Regions from separate parts of the Clostridium thermobutyricum genome, predicted to be linked through region 1. Evidence: a T-box and tRNA genes for the amino acid it is inferred to sense, from the RefSeq annotation. Region 1 holds a T-box; the other holds one or more tRNA genes.
The links. The T-box of region 1 lies ahead of tyrS (tyrosine--tRNA ligase). A T-box ahead of a tRNA ligase gene usually reads a tRNA of that ligase, here a tRNA-Tyr.
Positions count from the first base shown of each region.

Region 2: it encodes a tRNA-Tyr, which carries the amino acid that the T-box ahead of tyrS (tyrosine--tRNA ligase) is inferred to sense. The anticodon was not compared.

Region 1 covers NZ_KB850956.1:532,184-540,083, forward strand. Annotated here, with positions in the region: gene tyrP (tyrosine-tyramine antiporter) at 100-1,521, shown strand; gene tdc (tyrosine decarboxylase) at 1,621-3,498, shown strand; gene HMPREF1092_RS02370 (AEC family transporter) at 3,533-4,444, opposite strand; gene tyrS (tyrosine--tRNA ligase) at 4,690-5,916, opposite strand; T-box leader at 6,379-6,607, opposite strand; gene cax (calcium/proton exchanger) at 6,981-7,900, shown strand, end outside.
Region 2 covers NZ_KB850956.1:2,251,521-2,259,420, reverse strand. Annotated here, with positions in the region: gene mreB (rod shape-determining protein MreB) at 1-200, shown strand, start outside; gene yyaC (spore protease YyaC) at 505-1,065, opposite strand; gene HMPREF1092_RS10525 (hypothetical protein) at 1,171-1,677, shown strand; tRNA gene HMPREF1092_RS10520 (tRNA-Tyr) at 1,847-1,931, shown strand; tRNA gene HMPREF1092_RS10515 (tRNA-Val) at 1,941-2,016, shown strand; tRNA gene HMPREF1092_RS10510 (tRNA-Thr) at 2,040-2,114, shown strand; tRNA gene HMPREF1092_RS10505 (tRNA-Tyr) at 2,120-2,204, shown strand; SAM riboswitch class I at 2,527-2,642, shown strand; gene metK (methionine adenosyltransferase) at 2,725-3,903, shown strand; gene HMPREF1092_RS10495 (DegV family protein) at 4,178-5,020, shown strand; gene HMPREF1092_RS10490 (hypothetical protein) at 5,137-5,598, shown strand; gene nagA (N-acetylglucosamine-6-phosphate deacetylase) at 5,626-6,762, opposite strand; gene recD2 (SF1B family DNA helicase RecD2) at 6,889-7,900, shown strand, end outside.

The DNA of each region.
Region 1 (7,900 bases):
TGTATAAATAAGGTTTGAAAAGAGAATACTTTTAATGAAGTAAATCTACAATAATCGACAAAGTAGATTAATTTATTACTTAAGAAAGGAAGGATCTTTATGGGAAGTGAAGAAAAGAAGCTTAGCTTGGTTCAATTAATAGGAATTACAATGGCTTTTTTTGGTACTGTAAGAAGTGTTCCTACCTTAGCAATAACAGGTTGGTCACAGATTTCTTATTTAATTGGAGCAGTTATTTTATTCGCCATCCCAATAGCTTTAATTGCAGCTGAACTTGCAACTGCATATCCAAAAGAGGGAGGACCTCAAGTTTGGGTTAAGGAAGCTTTTGGAGAAAAATTTGGATTTGTAACATCATGGCTTTTATGGGTTCAAATGTTTTTCGGAATGGTTATGATTTCATCAACAATAGGAGTTATGTTAGGATATGCTATAGGAATGCCATCACTTTCACAAAATAATTTATTTGTATTTATTTGTATTCTAATTGCATATTGGCTAGTTACTCTTCTTAACTTAAGATATGATATGGTTAAAGTTGTTGGTAACTGGGGAGCAATAATAGGAGTATATATTCCTTTTATTCTTCTTATAATTTTAGGGTTAGCTTATTTAGCTAAATTTGGAATAAATCCAAGAGGATACTTAGCTGGAGGATTTGAATTTAGAAAGATGTTCCCAGATTTTAATAGTGCAGGAACATTAACTTATTTCTCAGGAGTTATATTCATATTTGCAGGAATAGAAATTTCTTCAGTTCATGCAAATAATATTGATAATCCAAAGAGAAATTATCCTATAGCAGTTATTTTTACATTAATAATAATCATTATATTAAATTTAGTAACAGGTTTAACAATGTCAAATGCTGTTCCAAATGGAGAAATGCAATTATCTAACATATTACAACCTTTCGCAATTTATTTTGAGGGATTAGGTATGCCATCAATTTTTGTAAATATAATTGGATGGATGATAACAATAGGAATACTTGCACAATTAAGTGCTTGGGTACTTGGACCTTCAAAAGCAATGATTAAAGTTGCAGAAGAAGGATTACTACCACCAGTATTCCAAAAGAGGAATAGAAAAGGAGTTCCTATTACATTTGTAATTTTACAAGCAATAATAATTTCAATTATAGCTTTTGTATATGTAGTAGTACCAAATGTTAATAGCGCATTCCTAATAATCACAATCACAACAACAATACTTTATTGTTTGGCATATGTATTAATGATATTCTCAATAATAAAATTAAGATATAGTAAGCCTGAATTAGAAAGACCATTTAGATTAGGTGGAATGGGAACAATGTGGTTTGTAGCTATTCTTGCTTTAGTTGGTATTTTATTAACTATAATTGCAAGTTTAATACCACCATCAATACTAGGACCAGGTGAAGGTCCAGGATATATTGCATTCCAAGTAATTGCATCAGTTGTATTCTTTATAATACCATTTATAATTTATGCTGTTAAAAAAGAAAGTTGGAAAAAGAATGATCATCATAGACATTAAAAATTTGATTAATTTATTCTAAAAAAATATTAAATATAGAAGTTAATAAATTTTAGTTTTGAATTAAAGATAATTTGTTGTAAATAAAGGAGTAAAAATATGAATGATAAAACAAATGAGGATTTAAATCTTAAAGCGGTATTTTTAGGACCTAAATCTGAAAATAAAAATACATTTGAAAAATATCTTAAAATGATGTTTGAAGATCATAGTGAATGGAGAAAAAATTATCATCCAGAAGATAAAGAAATAATAAATAGAAAAGAAAAAAGGACAGAAGACTTCCAAGAATCTGTTGATAGAATGGAAGATGTTCTTAAAGAATTATCTATAAGACTTAGATCACAATCACTTCCATGGCATTCCCCAAGATTCTTAGGTCATATGAACTCAGAAACACTTATGCCAGCAATATTAGGATATTTTGGGGCTATGTTATATAATGGAAATAACGTTGCATATGAATCTTCACCAGGAACTTCACAAATGGAAGAAGAAGTTGGAGAAGATTTTGCAAAATTAATGGGATATCAAGATGATATTGGTTGGGGTCATATTTGTGCAGATGGTTCAATTGCTAACCTTGAAGCGATTTGGTATGCAAGAAATATTAAATCATTACCACTTGCTATGAAAGAAGTTGCTCCTGAATTAGTAGAAGGAAAAGATGAATGGCAACTTTTAAATATGTCAGTTAAAGAAATATTAGATTTAGTTGAAAAAGTGCCTGATAAGCTTGATGAATTAAAAGAACATTCAGCAAGAGAAGGTGTTGAAAAAATAGCTAAATTAGGTAAATGGATAATTCCACAAACTAAACATTATTCATGGCTTAAAGCAGCTGATATTATTGGAGTTGGTCTTGAAAATGTAGAAGCTATAGAAGTAAATGAAAAATTCAGAATGGATACTGAGCTTCTAGAAAAGAAAATAAGAGAATTTGCAGCACAAAAAATTCCTGTATTTGGAGTTGTAGGAGTTGTTGGTTCAACAGAAGAAGGTGCTGTTGATGATATTCACAAAATAATTGAAGTTAGAGATAGACTTGCAAAAGAAGGAATTCATTTCTATGTACATATAGATGCTGCTTATGGAGGATATGCAAGATCAATATTCTTAGATGAAGACTTTAGTTTTATTCCAAAAGATAAACTTAAAGAAAAATATAAAGAGCATGGAGTTATTTTAGATCCAAATACAAAATGGCCTGAAGATGACACTTATGAAGCATTTAAAGCTATAAGTGAAGCAGATACAGTTACTATTGACCCTCATAAGATGGGATATATTCCATATTCAGCAGGTGGAATAGTAATTAAAGATAAGAGAATGAGAGATTCAATTTCTTATTTTGCAACATATGTATTTGAAAAAGGAATGGATATTCCAGCATTACTTGGGGCATTTATGCTTGAAGGGTCAAAAGCTGGAGCAACAGCAGCTGGAGTTTGGGCAGCACATAGAACTTTACCACTTAATATTACAGGATATGGTAGACTTATAGGAGCTTCTATTGAAGGAGCAATGAATCTATATGAATATTTAAGTGATAAGAAGTTTGTTGTTGATGGAAAAGAAATAATATTACATACTCTTATAAGACCAGACTTTAATATGGTGGATTTTGCATTTAATGAAGTAGGCAATACAGACTTAGAAAAAATGAATCAATTAAACCATGATTTCTATGAAGAAGCATCATATGTTAGAGGTGGATTATATAGCAATGATTTTATTACTTCTCATACAGATTTTGCTGTTCCAGATTATGGTGACAGTCCATTTGGATATGTTAATAATATAGGAATTTCAAGAGAAGAGTGGGATAAAGTACAAAAAGTAACAGTGCTAAGAGCTTGTGTACTTTCACCTTTCTTAAATGATAAAAAAGTATTTGCAGAGTACATGGAAAAAATAGAAAAAGCAATTCAAGATAAATTACAAAAGATATATAATGACAAAAAAATAAATAAATAAAATAAAAAGGTATCAAGATTTTCTTGATACCTTTTTATACTATATTCATTATTATAGGTATTGTTATAATAGAAAAAATAGTTGTAATAAAAACACATTGAGCAGCAAATTCAGGCTTTACTTTAAAGCTACTTGCAAAAACTGAACATACAACTGCAACAGGTAATGCTTCTAATAATACACATATACTTCTTATAAATGGTGTTGCACCCAAAATTGTGGTTAAAAAGAAAATTAGTATTGGTATTAATATAAGTTTTGTAAAACTTATATAATATAGAAGCTTTTCTTTAAACATTTCCTTTAAATTTATAGAACTTAACATAGCTCCAACAATTATCATTGATAGTGGAGTAGTCATATTTCCTATGTAACTAAGAGTTGATTGTATAGGTGAAGGAAGTTCTAAATTGAAAATGATAAGAACAATTCCTAGTAAAGTAGCAATAATACCTGGACTAAAAACTATGTTTTTAATAATTTTTAATTTATTATTTTCTTCTTTATTAAATAGTATTATTCCAATACTAAATAGGAATATACAATAAGGTATTCCATAAATTGCAGTATAAAAAACACCTAATTTTCCATAAAGTCCAGCCATTATAGGATAACCCATAAAACCAGAGTTTGAAAATAAATTAGAGAATACACAAATTGCTTTATTTTCTTTAGATAATTTTAATGCTAAAAGTTTACTTAATACATAAAGGAAAATGTGTATTATAGTTGAAAAAATAAATATTAATATTGCATTATGAATAACTGAATGTGTTATTTTATAATTAAATGAAGATAGTATTAAAAAGGGAAGTGAAACTTTAATTAAAAAGTTTGACATAGATCCAATGCTTTCTTCAGAAATTATATTTTTTTTTCTAATAAAAATTCCTACAAGCATAATTAAAAATAATATAAAAACTTCTTTTATAATAGTAAAATTCAATATAAATCACCTCTTTTACTTATACAATTATATATGGAAGATATGAATTAACTTTAAATAAATAAAAAAACCTATCTAATTTAATAGATAGGTTTTAATCCGTATATTTGTAGTAGTATAGATTATAATTTTAAAAGTTATTATATTAATTAACAAGATTTCTAATTTGGTTGATTAAATTTGTTTTGGTTGATTAATTTTAATTTGGTTGATTAATTTTAATTTGGTTGATTAATTTATTTTAATTATTTTATAACAACTTTTGTAAATCCTTTTTTACCTTTTTTGATCATTGCAAATCCTTCTGCAAAATGTTCTTTATTTAAAGTAGCTGAAATATCAGTAACTTTTTCATTGTTTAATGATAAACCGTTTTGTTGTAGTAATCTTCTAGCTTCTGATTTTGAAGGAAGAACTTTAAATTCTACTAATAAGTCTATTAAGCTAGTTCCAAGTTTATCTTCTGAAAGTTCAATAGTTGGAACATTTTCTAAATCAACTCCACCATTGAATAGAGCTTCAGCAGCTTTAGCAGCTTTTTGTGCTTCTTCTTCACCGTGAACTAATTTGGTAACTTCAAATGCTAATCTTTGTTTAGCTTTATTTATTTCTGCACCTTCAACATCACATAATGATCTGATTTCATCCATTTCAACGAATGTTAATAATTTTAAGCATTTTTCAACGTCAGCATCATCGATGTTTCTCCAGTATTGGAAGAATTCAAAAGGAGATACTTTTTCAGGGTCAAGCCATAAAGCTCCGCCAACTGTTTTACCCATTTTTTCACCTTCGCTGTTTGTTAAAAGACTACAAGTCATAGCGTATACGCTCTTAGATTTTTTCTTTCTAACTAAGTCAACACCAGCAATCATATTTGACCATTGGTCGTCTCCACCTAATTCCATTTTACATCCGAACTTTTCATTTAAAACTAAGAAATCGTAAGCTTGCATTAACATGTAGTTAAATTCTAAGAATGATAAACCTCTATCAGCTTCAAATCTTCTTTTAAAACATTCAGCAGCTAACATTTTGTTTACTGTAAAATGTCCACCAACTTCTCTTAAGAAATCAATGTAGTTTAATCCTCTAAGCCAATCAGCATTATTTACTAATATTGCTTTATCATCTGAGAAATCAATAAATCTTGACATTTGTGATTTTATTGATTCAACATTGTGATGAATTTGTTCATCAGTAAGCATTTTTCTCATGTCAGTTTTTCCACTTGGATCTCCGATAGTAACAGTACCACCACCTATTAATACAATAGGTCTATGACCAGCTCTTTGCATATGAGCCATAAACATTAATGCTATGAAATGACCAACATGTAAGCTATCAGCAGTTGGATCAAATCCAATGTAGAATGTTATTTTCTCTTTACCTAATAATTCTCTAGTTTCATTTTCATGTGTGAATTGTTTAATGTATCCACGTTCTTTTAGTGTGTCTAATACGTTTTCCATAATTTTTCCTCCATTATAATTTAAATAAAATTTTAATTTTAGTCCTATCTTATTGAATATAGTTGACCTTGTTTAAATAAAGAAATATAATAGAGTTATATAAAAATGTTATTAAATTTCTTCATTTAGAATTAGTATTTGCAATGTTGTAGGAATTCTTGCAAATATTTTTCTATACTAGGTTGGGTGATTTGATTTATATACAAATATTAAGGACTAATTTAAGCAAAATCTTAATGAAGAAAATATATTCAACTAACCTGAGTGAGAAAGATGTTATTCACGAATAATTTCCGAGGTTATTCCTGAATGATTAGTTTTATTTGAAAGGTCTTCAAAAAGTTATTTTTGTAGGCTTTTTTGCTTTACACCCAACCATGTATAAAATTTAATTAAATGAGTAAGATTTACAAAAAATAATTATAATAAGAGTTTTTGCGTATAAAAAAAACTCATCCTATAACAAAGGACGAGATTATATCACGCGGTACCACCTTAATTTATTACATAAAATTTATATGTAACCTTAATAGCTTTAACGAAGCTTATCCGATAACACCTACTAATTAAAAATTAACGTTCAATGCATGACTCCAAGACGTATTCAAAGTAAATGTCCTTGCGCCTCTCATCAACCGGCAACTTTCTGTTAAGCTTAGATACTTCTACTTGCTCTTATCATTGTCTTTATTAATTATCTTTTGCAACTGCAGCAATTGTACTGCATGTGCTTATTATATATCTGAAAAAAATAATAGTCAATACTAAAAATTTTGAATGTATATTAATAAATTTAAAACATCAAAAAAGAAAAATACTCCTAAAATATTACAAATACAGGGTTTCCAAAGAGTTTTCTTAAATTTATTATTTCTTAATAAAAAGGTTCATAGAGAATAAAAATTAATAAAAAAAAGAATACTAAATAATATATTTTTAAATATATGAGTATAAAAATAAAAATATTTTTAGTTAAAATAAATTAAAACTTAAAATATAATAAATAATTTATTTGCTTTAAAAATAAATATATTTTTATTCGATTATGGAAAAGAGGTATGATAATGAAATTTTTAAGAGTTCTATTAATATTTGTTCCAATAAGTATAATAGCTAAGTTTTTTAATTTTAATGAAACTGTAATATTTATTTTAGCAGCTTTGGCAATAATTCCATTAGCTGGACTTATGGGAGAGGCTACAGAAGCTATTTCAATTTATACGGGACCAAAATTAGGAGGATTTATAAATGCAACTTTTGGAAATGCTACAGAACTTATAATATCATTTTTTGCACTTAAAAAAGGATTATTTGAAGTTGTAAAATCTTCTATAGCAGGTTCAGTTATAGGAAATGTGTTACTTGTGTTAGGTCTTAGTATTCTCGCTGGTGGAATAAAACATAAAACTCAAAAGTTTAATAAAAATATTATTGAAGTTAGCTCCAGTATGTTGTTATTTTCTGTAATTGGATTAACAATTCCTGCAATATTCACACATACTATGGATATAAATCTTTTAAATACAAAGTATGAAGGATTAAGTATTTTAGTTGGAATAATAATGATTGTAATATACATATTAAGTTTGATTTTTTCATTTTTTACACATAAAGATATATATGCGATAGAAGAAATTGGAGGTAATTCTAATCATAAAGTAGAAAAAGGATGGAGCATGTGGAAAGCTATTTTTGTTTTACTTTTAGCCACAATTGTTATTGCAGTAGAATCTGAAATTTTAGTAGGTGCTGTAGAACCTATGACGCATGCTTTAGGTCTTAGTGAATTCTTTGTAGGAATAATAATAATTCCTATAATAGGTAATGCAGCAGAACATAGTACAGCAGTTATTATGGCAATAAAAAATAAAATGGATGTTGCATTAGAAATTGCAATAGGATCAAGTTTACAAATAGTACTTTTTGTTGCACCAATTTTAATATTTTTAAGTCTACTATTTTCTCCTATGAGTATAATATTTAA
Region 2 (7,900 bases), 1.7 Mb from region 1:
TAGAGCAAGGAATTTTAATGACTGGTGGTGGTTCTTTAATACATGGTTTAGATAAACTAATTCAAAAAGAAACTGGATTAGAAGTTAAAATAGCAGAAAACTCCGTTGAGGCTGTTGCTGAAGGAACCGGAATGGTTTTAGGATACATAGATAAATTAGATACTTCAGTAAATAATGGAGAAGTTATATTAATTGATTAATAAGTGCTTTTTAGCACTTATTTTTTTATTAAAAATTAAGAAGAAATAAAATTTATAATATCTTTTAATATAAAAATACTATTTAGGACATAGTTTATAGATTAAATTTATTAAAGGTATTTATATTGATTTAAAATTAATAAATATAAATAGGTTATGAAATATTATTTAGGTTAAATTATTAATAATATTATTTGAAAAATATCATTCATTATACTAGACATTTAGTAATTTTTATAAGGCGTATAGTAATTAAATAGTATAAAATTTAATTACTATATAACACCAATATAAATGTTAATTATTATATATCATCTGAGTATAATTCTTTTATTAAAATATCGGAAAGATTATAATTGTATGCGTTTAGAATTCCTTTAGCAATTATACAAGCTAAATCATATATAAATGAAAGTCTAATAGAATTAGAAGTTAAAAAATTATTAGAATCACCTTTAGAAACTATACCTACTATAGATATATCTCCTACTTCTTTTAAAATTTTGCCAACACCTTTTCCCGGATAAATTGGATGATCTCTAATACATATATCACCAACATTAGTACCCAAGCATGCATCAATTGCTATTATGTAAGAGCTTTGATGTTTTTCATTTATTGAGGAAAGAAATTTATTTAAATTTAGGGCATGTATTGGTTCATGTAAAGTTCCATATACTGGATAAGGGAAATTGTTGAATTTAAGAATACTTCCAACTATAGGACCTAAAGCATCACCTATAAATTTGTCAGTTCCAATACATACTATAACGAGATTTTCTTTTATATGTTCTTTTAAATATTCACCAATTAAATTAGTAGCAGTTGGATAATTAAAAGGAATTATTTTTTTCAAAGATTTCACCCCCTAGATAATATATTCACTAGAGTTTGTATATATACGAAAAAGCTTATGTTTGAATAAAATTCTTTAAAGTGGACATTAATTCAAATAAGAGGTGATATAATAATGAAGAAGATATTAGTTTTTATGATTTTTATAATGACGAGTTTAACTATGTATTTTTTAGTTTGGTGGCAACCAACTGAAAAAAATAATCAAGCAATAAACACTTCAAATGTTATTGAAACTGATAATAATATGAAAGATAATACAAATGTAGGAAAAGAATTAGATGACTCTAAAAAAGAACAAGATAAAATAGAAAAAGATTTAAAAAAAGAAAAAGCTAAAAAGATTGAAGAGGAGTCCAAAAAAGCAGAAGAGGAAAGAGCTAAGAAATTAGAAGAAAAAGAAAATAACAAATTGATTGTAAAAAAGATAAATGAAAATATGTCTATTGAAGATAAAAAAAATGTAGATAAATTATTGAGTGGATTATCTACAATAGATTTGATGAAAATAGAAGAAGGAATATTAAGTGGAGATTTAAACAGTGTTAAAGCTTTAATAAGCGAAAGATTGTTATTAGAGGATAGCAAGTTATTTTTTGAAATCATTGGCAAATATAAATAAGGGAAATAAATCACATATAAGTATAAAAGTTAAGTAATTGGAGAAAAACATAGAAAAATAATGATAATTTTGTTAAATAGCCTAATTTAAAGGTTGAAAATAATCCTTTATGAATATATACTAACTATTGTCGGTTGGACGTTGGTCTTCCGTAAATTAAATAAATTTTGGTGGGGTTCCCGAGTGGCCAAAGGGGGCAGACTGTAAATCTGTTGCAACTTGCTTCGAAGGTTCGAATCCTTCTCCCACCACCATTTAATTAAGGTCGCATAGCTCAGCTGGGAGAGCACCTGCCTTACAAGCAGGGGGTCACAGGTTCGATCCCTGTTGTGACCACCATTAAAAATAAAATGAAAACGTGCGCTGGCATGGCTCAACGGTAGAGCAGCTGACTTGTAATCAGCAGGTTGTAGGTTCGATTCCTATTGCCAGCTCCAAATAAGGTGGGGTTCCCGAGTGGCCAAAGGGGGCAGACTGTAAATCTGTTGCAACTTGCTTCGAAGGTTCGAATCCTTCTCCCACCACCAAACGCTAAGAAATATCTTAGCGTTTTTTTTATTAGAATTTTTAAATAAATGTAATAATATTATTATAGTAATAATAATAGATATAGTGAATAAATTTAAGAAATTACAAACTGTATATTAAAGAGAAAATATTAAAAACATTAAAAATATATAAATGAAATAAATGTTAAAAACTGACTACTAAGATATATTCTATGTTTATCTTGCTTAAGAAAAAATTCATATTTTCAAATAAAATTTTATTAAATATATAATGTGTTGACTTATTATATTTTAGTGTGTTACAATTTTCAAAGAAAATAAAGCAAATTAAATAACTAAACTCTTATCAAGAGAGGTGGAGGGAAATGGCCCTGTGAAACCCAGCAACCTACAGTAATTAATTTTAATTAATATGTGTGGTGCTAATTCCTGTAGATTTTATCTACAAGATGAGAAGAATAGGCAACTAGTTCTCTTCTTATCGAAGAGTTTTTTTATTATAAAAAAATTTTTATAGATTTGAAAGGAGAATAATGATATGAGAAGATTATTCACATCAGAATCAGTTACTGAAGGGCATCCAGATAAAATCTGTGACCAAATTTCAGATTCAGTATTAGATTCAATTTTAGCAAAAGATCCTAACGCAAGAGTTGCTTGCGAAACAGCTGTAACTACTGGAATGGTAATGGTAATGGGAGAAATAACAACTAACTGTTACGTTGATATTCCAAAGGTTGTAAGAGAAACAATAAGAGAAATTGGATATGATAGAGCTAAATATGGATTTGACTGTGATACTTGTGCAGTTATGACTACAATAGATGAACAAAGTGCTGATATCGCTATGGGAGTTGATGAAGCTCTTGAATCAAAAGAAGGTCAAAAAGATGAAGTTGAAGCAGTAGGTGCTGGAGACCAAGGAATGATGTTCGGATTCGCTACAAACGAAACTGAAGAATATATGCCAACTCCAATCGCTATGGCTCACAGACTTTCAAGAAGACTTACTGAAGTAAGAAAAAATGGAACTCTTTCATACTTAAGACCAGATGGTAAAACTCAAGTTACTGTTGAATATGAAGATGAAAAACCTGTAAGAATTGATACTATAGTTATTTCAACTCAACACAGTGACAAAGTAACTTTAGAACAAATTCAAACTGACATAAGAGAACATGTAATAAATGCTGTAATTCCATCAGAATTATTAGATGCAGAAACTAAATACTTCATAAACCCAACTGGAAGATTTGTTGTTGGTGGACCACAAGGAGATAGTGGATTAACAGGAAGAAAAATCATAGTTGATACTTACGGTGGAATGGGAAGACACGGTGGTGGAGCTTTCTCAGGAAAAGACTCAACTAAAGTTGATAGATCAGCTGCTTACGCTGCAAGATGGGTTGCTAAAAACTTAGTTGCTGCTGGTGTTGCAGATAAATTAGAAATACAATTAGCTTATGCTATAGGTGTTGCTAAACCAGTTTCAATCGGAGTTGAAACATTCAAAACTGGTAAAATATCAGATGAACAAATCGTTTCAATAGTAGAAAAAGTATTTGACTTAAGACCAGGTGCTATAATAAGAGACTTAGACTTAAGAAGACCAATCTACAAACAAACTGCTGCTTACGGACACTTTGGTAGAACTGATGTTAAACTTCCATGGGAAGAATTATCAAAAGTAGAAGAAATAAAAGCATTAATGAAATAATTATAAAAGGAGTTGATTTATTCAACTCCTTTTATTTTTGTAAAAAAGACTTTTTCTAAAATGAAAGAGTCTTTTTTATAAATAAAATGTATATTTGCTTCAAATAAGAACTTGGGAATATAATCCTTAAATAATTAAATAAATTTACAATGAATATAATAATTAAGTAAAGATAAATTTATTTAATTATTACAGAAATTATAAAAATTTAGATATATAAATATAATTAAATGTTATATAATGGAAAAAGGAGATTAGAAAAAGGGGAATTATTATGAGGATAATAGTAGATAGTACATGCGATTTACCAATAGAAATTATAGAACAATATGATATTAAAGTTTTACCACTTAAAGTTCTAATTGAAGATAAAGAATATTATGATAGAGTTACTATAGAATTAGAAGAAGTATATGAATATATGAGAAAGGGAGTTGTTCCTAAAACTTCTCAAGTATCACCAGTAAGTTTTTATGAAGTTTTTGAGGAGATGTGTGAAAATGGAGAAGATTTTATTTATCTTGCATTTTCAAGTAAGCTTTCAGGAACTCATGATTTAGGAAAAAGTATATTAAATGAATTTAAAGAGAAATATAAAAGTATTAATATGGAAATAATAGACACTAAATCAGGTTCTACGGCTATAGGGCTTTTAGTTTTAGAATGTATAAAAATGAACAAAGAAAATTTAGGATTTTTTGAAATATTAGAGAGATTAAATGAAAAAATAACTCATATAGAACATATCCTTACTTTAGGTGATTTAAATTGGCTTGTTAAAGGTGGAAGAATAGGAAAAACAAAAGGATTTGTTGGAACTATGTTAGATATAAAACCAGTTTTAGATCTTAAAGATGGAGAAGTAAATGTTGTAAAATCTATAAGAGGAAAAAAGAAAACTATAAATTATATCTTAGATATTTTAGAAGAGAGAGGGATAAAAAATAATAATTTAATAGGGATTAGTTATGCTGAAGATTTATCTATTGTTGATGATATTAAGAAAGGTATAACACAAAGGTTTGGAGAAAAAGAATTTATGATAAATAAAATAGGAAGTGTTTTAGGAAGTCATGTTGGATTAACTGGAGTAGGAATTTTCTTTTTTAATTATTAATTTTAAGACTATAAAAGCACATTTAAAAGCTTTTATAGTTTTTTTTATGTAGCAATAGGTATAGCTTTTAAATATAATATATTAGATTTCCATATAATTATCTAGGAGGAAAGCTTATGTTATGTAAGAGGTGTAAAAACTTAATAGAAGATGATTTGGACTCATGTCCATTTTGCGAATTAGATTTTAAAGAAGAAAATATAAATACTGAAGAGGAAAAATTACGAGATGATATAAAGGACAAAGTTGAATTAGAAAAGGTTAAAGATGTAGAAATAAAAAATATAGAAGTTGATGAAGTTTATGGTGGAGAATTAAAAGAAGTAGAAGAAAAAAATGAATACATTGAAGAAGAGTTAATAGAAAAAGAAACTGAGATTAATGAAAATGATTCTAAAGTTAAAGAAACTTCAGAAGAAAAAGATAAAGAGCCAATAGAATATGAATTAGAAGAAGGTAATCAAGATAAGTATGATTATCAATTAGAAAAAGATAATAAATATAATGATTATAAAGTTATAGGAATTGCTATTATATTATTAGCTATAATATTAGGATTAGTAATGTTATTTAAATAACAAAGAGGATGTAGTACATCCTCTTTTTTAAACTTCGTGTATAATTTTTCCGTTTATTATTACTTTTTTTACATTTATGTCTTCATCAAATAAAATTAAATCTGCGTCTAATCCTTCTTTTATTTGTCCTTTTTTATCTTCAACTTTACAGTGTCTAGCTCCGTTATAAGTAGCCATTTTAACTACTTCATATAATGGATAATCTGAATTTTTATAAACATTTCTTACTGCTTTATCTAGTGTTAAGATTGAACCTGCTAAAGAACCAGCTTCAAGTCTTGCTGCTCCTTCTTTAACAAAAACATCTTGTCCACCTAAAGAATATTTTCCATCAGGCATTCCGCAAGCCATCATAGCATCAGTTACAAGAAGAACTTTATCTGTTCCTTTTTGTTTATAAGCAACTCTTAATGATGGAAATGATATGTGAATTCCATCAGAGATAGTTTCAGTTGTTATATCTGAATCGAAAACAGCTCCAACTACTCCAGGTTCTCTATGAGCAAACCCTGTCATTGCGTTGAAAAGATGTGTTGCATGTGAACAACCACATTTTATTCCTTCCATAGCTTGTTCGTAATTAGCTTTAGTGTGACCTATTGAGCAAACAACACCTTTTTTACTTAAATATTCTATAAGTTCTTTAGCACCATTAACTTCTGGAGCAATAGTAATAGAAACTACAGCATCAGCACAATCTCCAACCATTTTTTCATAAGTAGCTATTGAAGGAACTTGTAAGAAATTTGGATTTTGAGCACCTATAGCTTTAGGACTTATAAATGGTCCTTCAAGGTGAGCTCCAAGAACATTTGCACCATCTGTACCATTTTCTTTAGCTTCTTTTATAACTTTCATTGATTGTTTTATATCTTCAACTGCAACAGTCATTGTAGTTGGAGTAAAAGAAGTTGTACCAAATTTACATATTGTTTTTGATATTTCATTTATAGCTTCAAATGTTCCATCCATTGTATCATGTCCACCAGCACCGTGAATATGAACATCAATAAAACCAGGAGATAAATACATACCTTTTGCATCTATAACTTCTGAATCAGTTACATTCTTAGGGTTAATTTCTTTTATTTTTCCATTTTCGATTAAAACTGAACCTTTTTCAATTCTATCTAGGAAAATTATATTACAATTTTCTATTAACATTAAAACACCTCCAAAATTTTAAATAGTTTAGCAGACATAAATAATTTTACTTAAATGTCTTATGATATAATTATATAATATATAATTGAAAATAAAAATAACTAAGGCAAGATTTGGAGAGAAAAAATGGAAACTATAGTTGGTTTAGTAGAAGGTATAGTATTCAAAAGTGAAGATTCTGGTTATACAGTTCTAAAGGTAAATGTTAATAATCAAACTATTACAGCTACTGGAGCTGTGCCTTTTGCTAAAGAAGGTCAAAGTGTAAAGTTAACTGGAGAATGGATTATTCACAAGCAATTTGGAAAACAGTTTAAAATAGAGGAATTTGAAGAAATACTTCCAACATCTAAAGATGGTATTGAAAGATACTTAAGTGCAGGAGTTATTTATGGAATAGGGCCTGTAACAGCAAAAAGAATAGTTGAATATTTTGGAGAAGAAACTTTAGATATATTAGATAATAATATAGAGAGATTAAAAGAAGTAGAAGGAATTGGAGATAAAAAGTTTAAAATAATATATGATTCTTATCAAGAACAAAAAGGATTAAGAGATATAATATTATTTTTTACTGAGTATGGACTTAGCAATAATCAATGTATAAAGCTTTATAAAAAATATGGAGATAGAGCAAAAGATTTGATAAAAGAAAACCCTTATAGATTATGCAAAGATATATCAGGAATAGGATTTAAAACTGCTGATAAAATTGCAATGAATATGGGAGTTATATCTGAATCTCCTTATAGAATAAAAAGTGGAATTGACTATGTTTTAGGAAGATTTTGTGCAAATGGAAATACATATATGCCAAAGGAAAGATTAATTGAAGAAGCTTCAGAAACTTTAGTTGTAAAAAAAGACTTAATAGAAGAAAATATATATAATTTATATCTTGAAAAAGGAATTATAGTTGAAAAGATAAATGGAGTAGAAGCTGTATTCTCTCTTCCGTTTTATTACAGTGAAATTGGTATAACAAAAAAGATAATAGAGCTTGGAATAGAGAATTTCCAAACTATAAATACAGATGTAGAACATGAAGTTAAAATGTTTGAAAGAAGTCAAGGAATAACATTTGCTCCTTCGCAAAAAGAAGCTATTTTAAATGCATTTTCAGAAGGAATAGAAATAA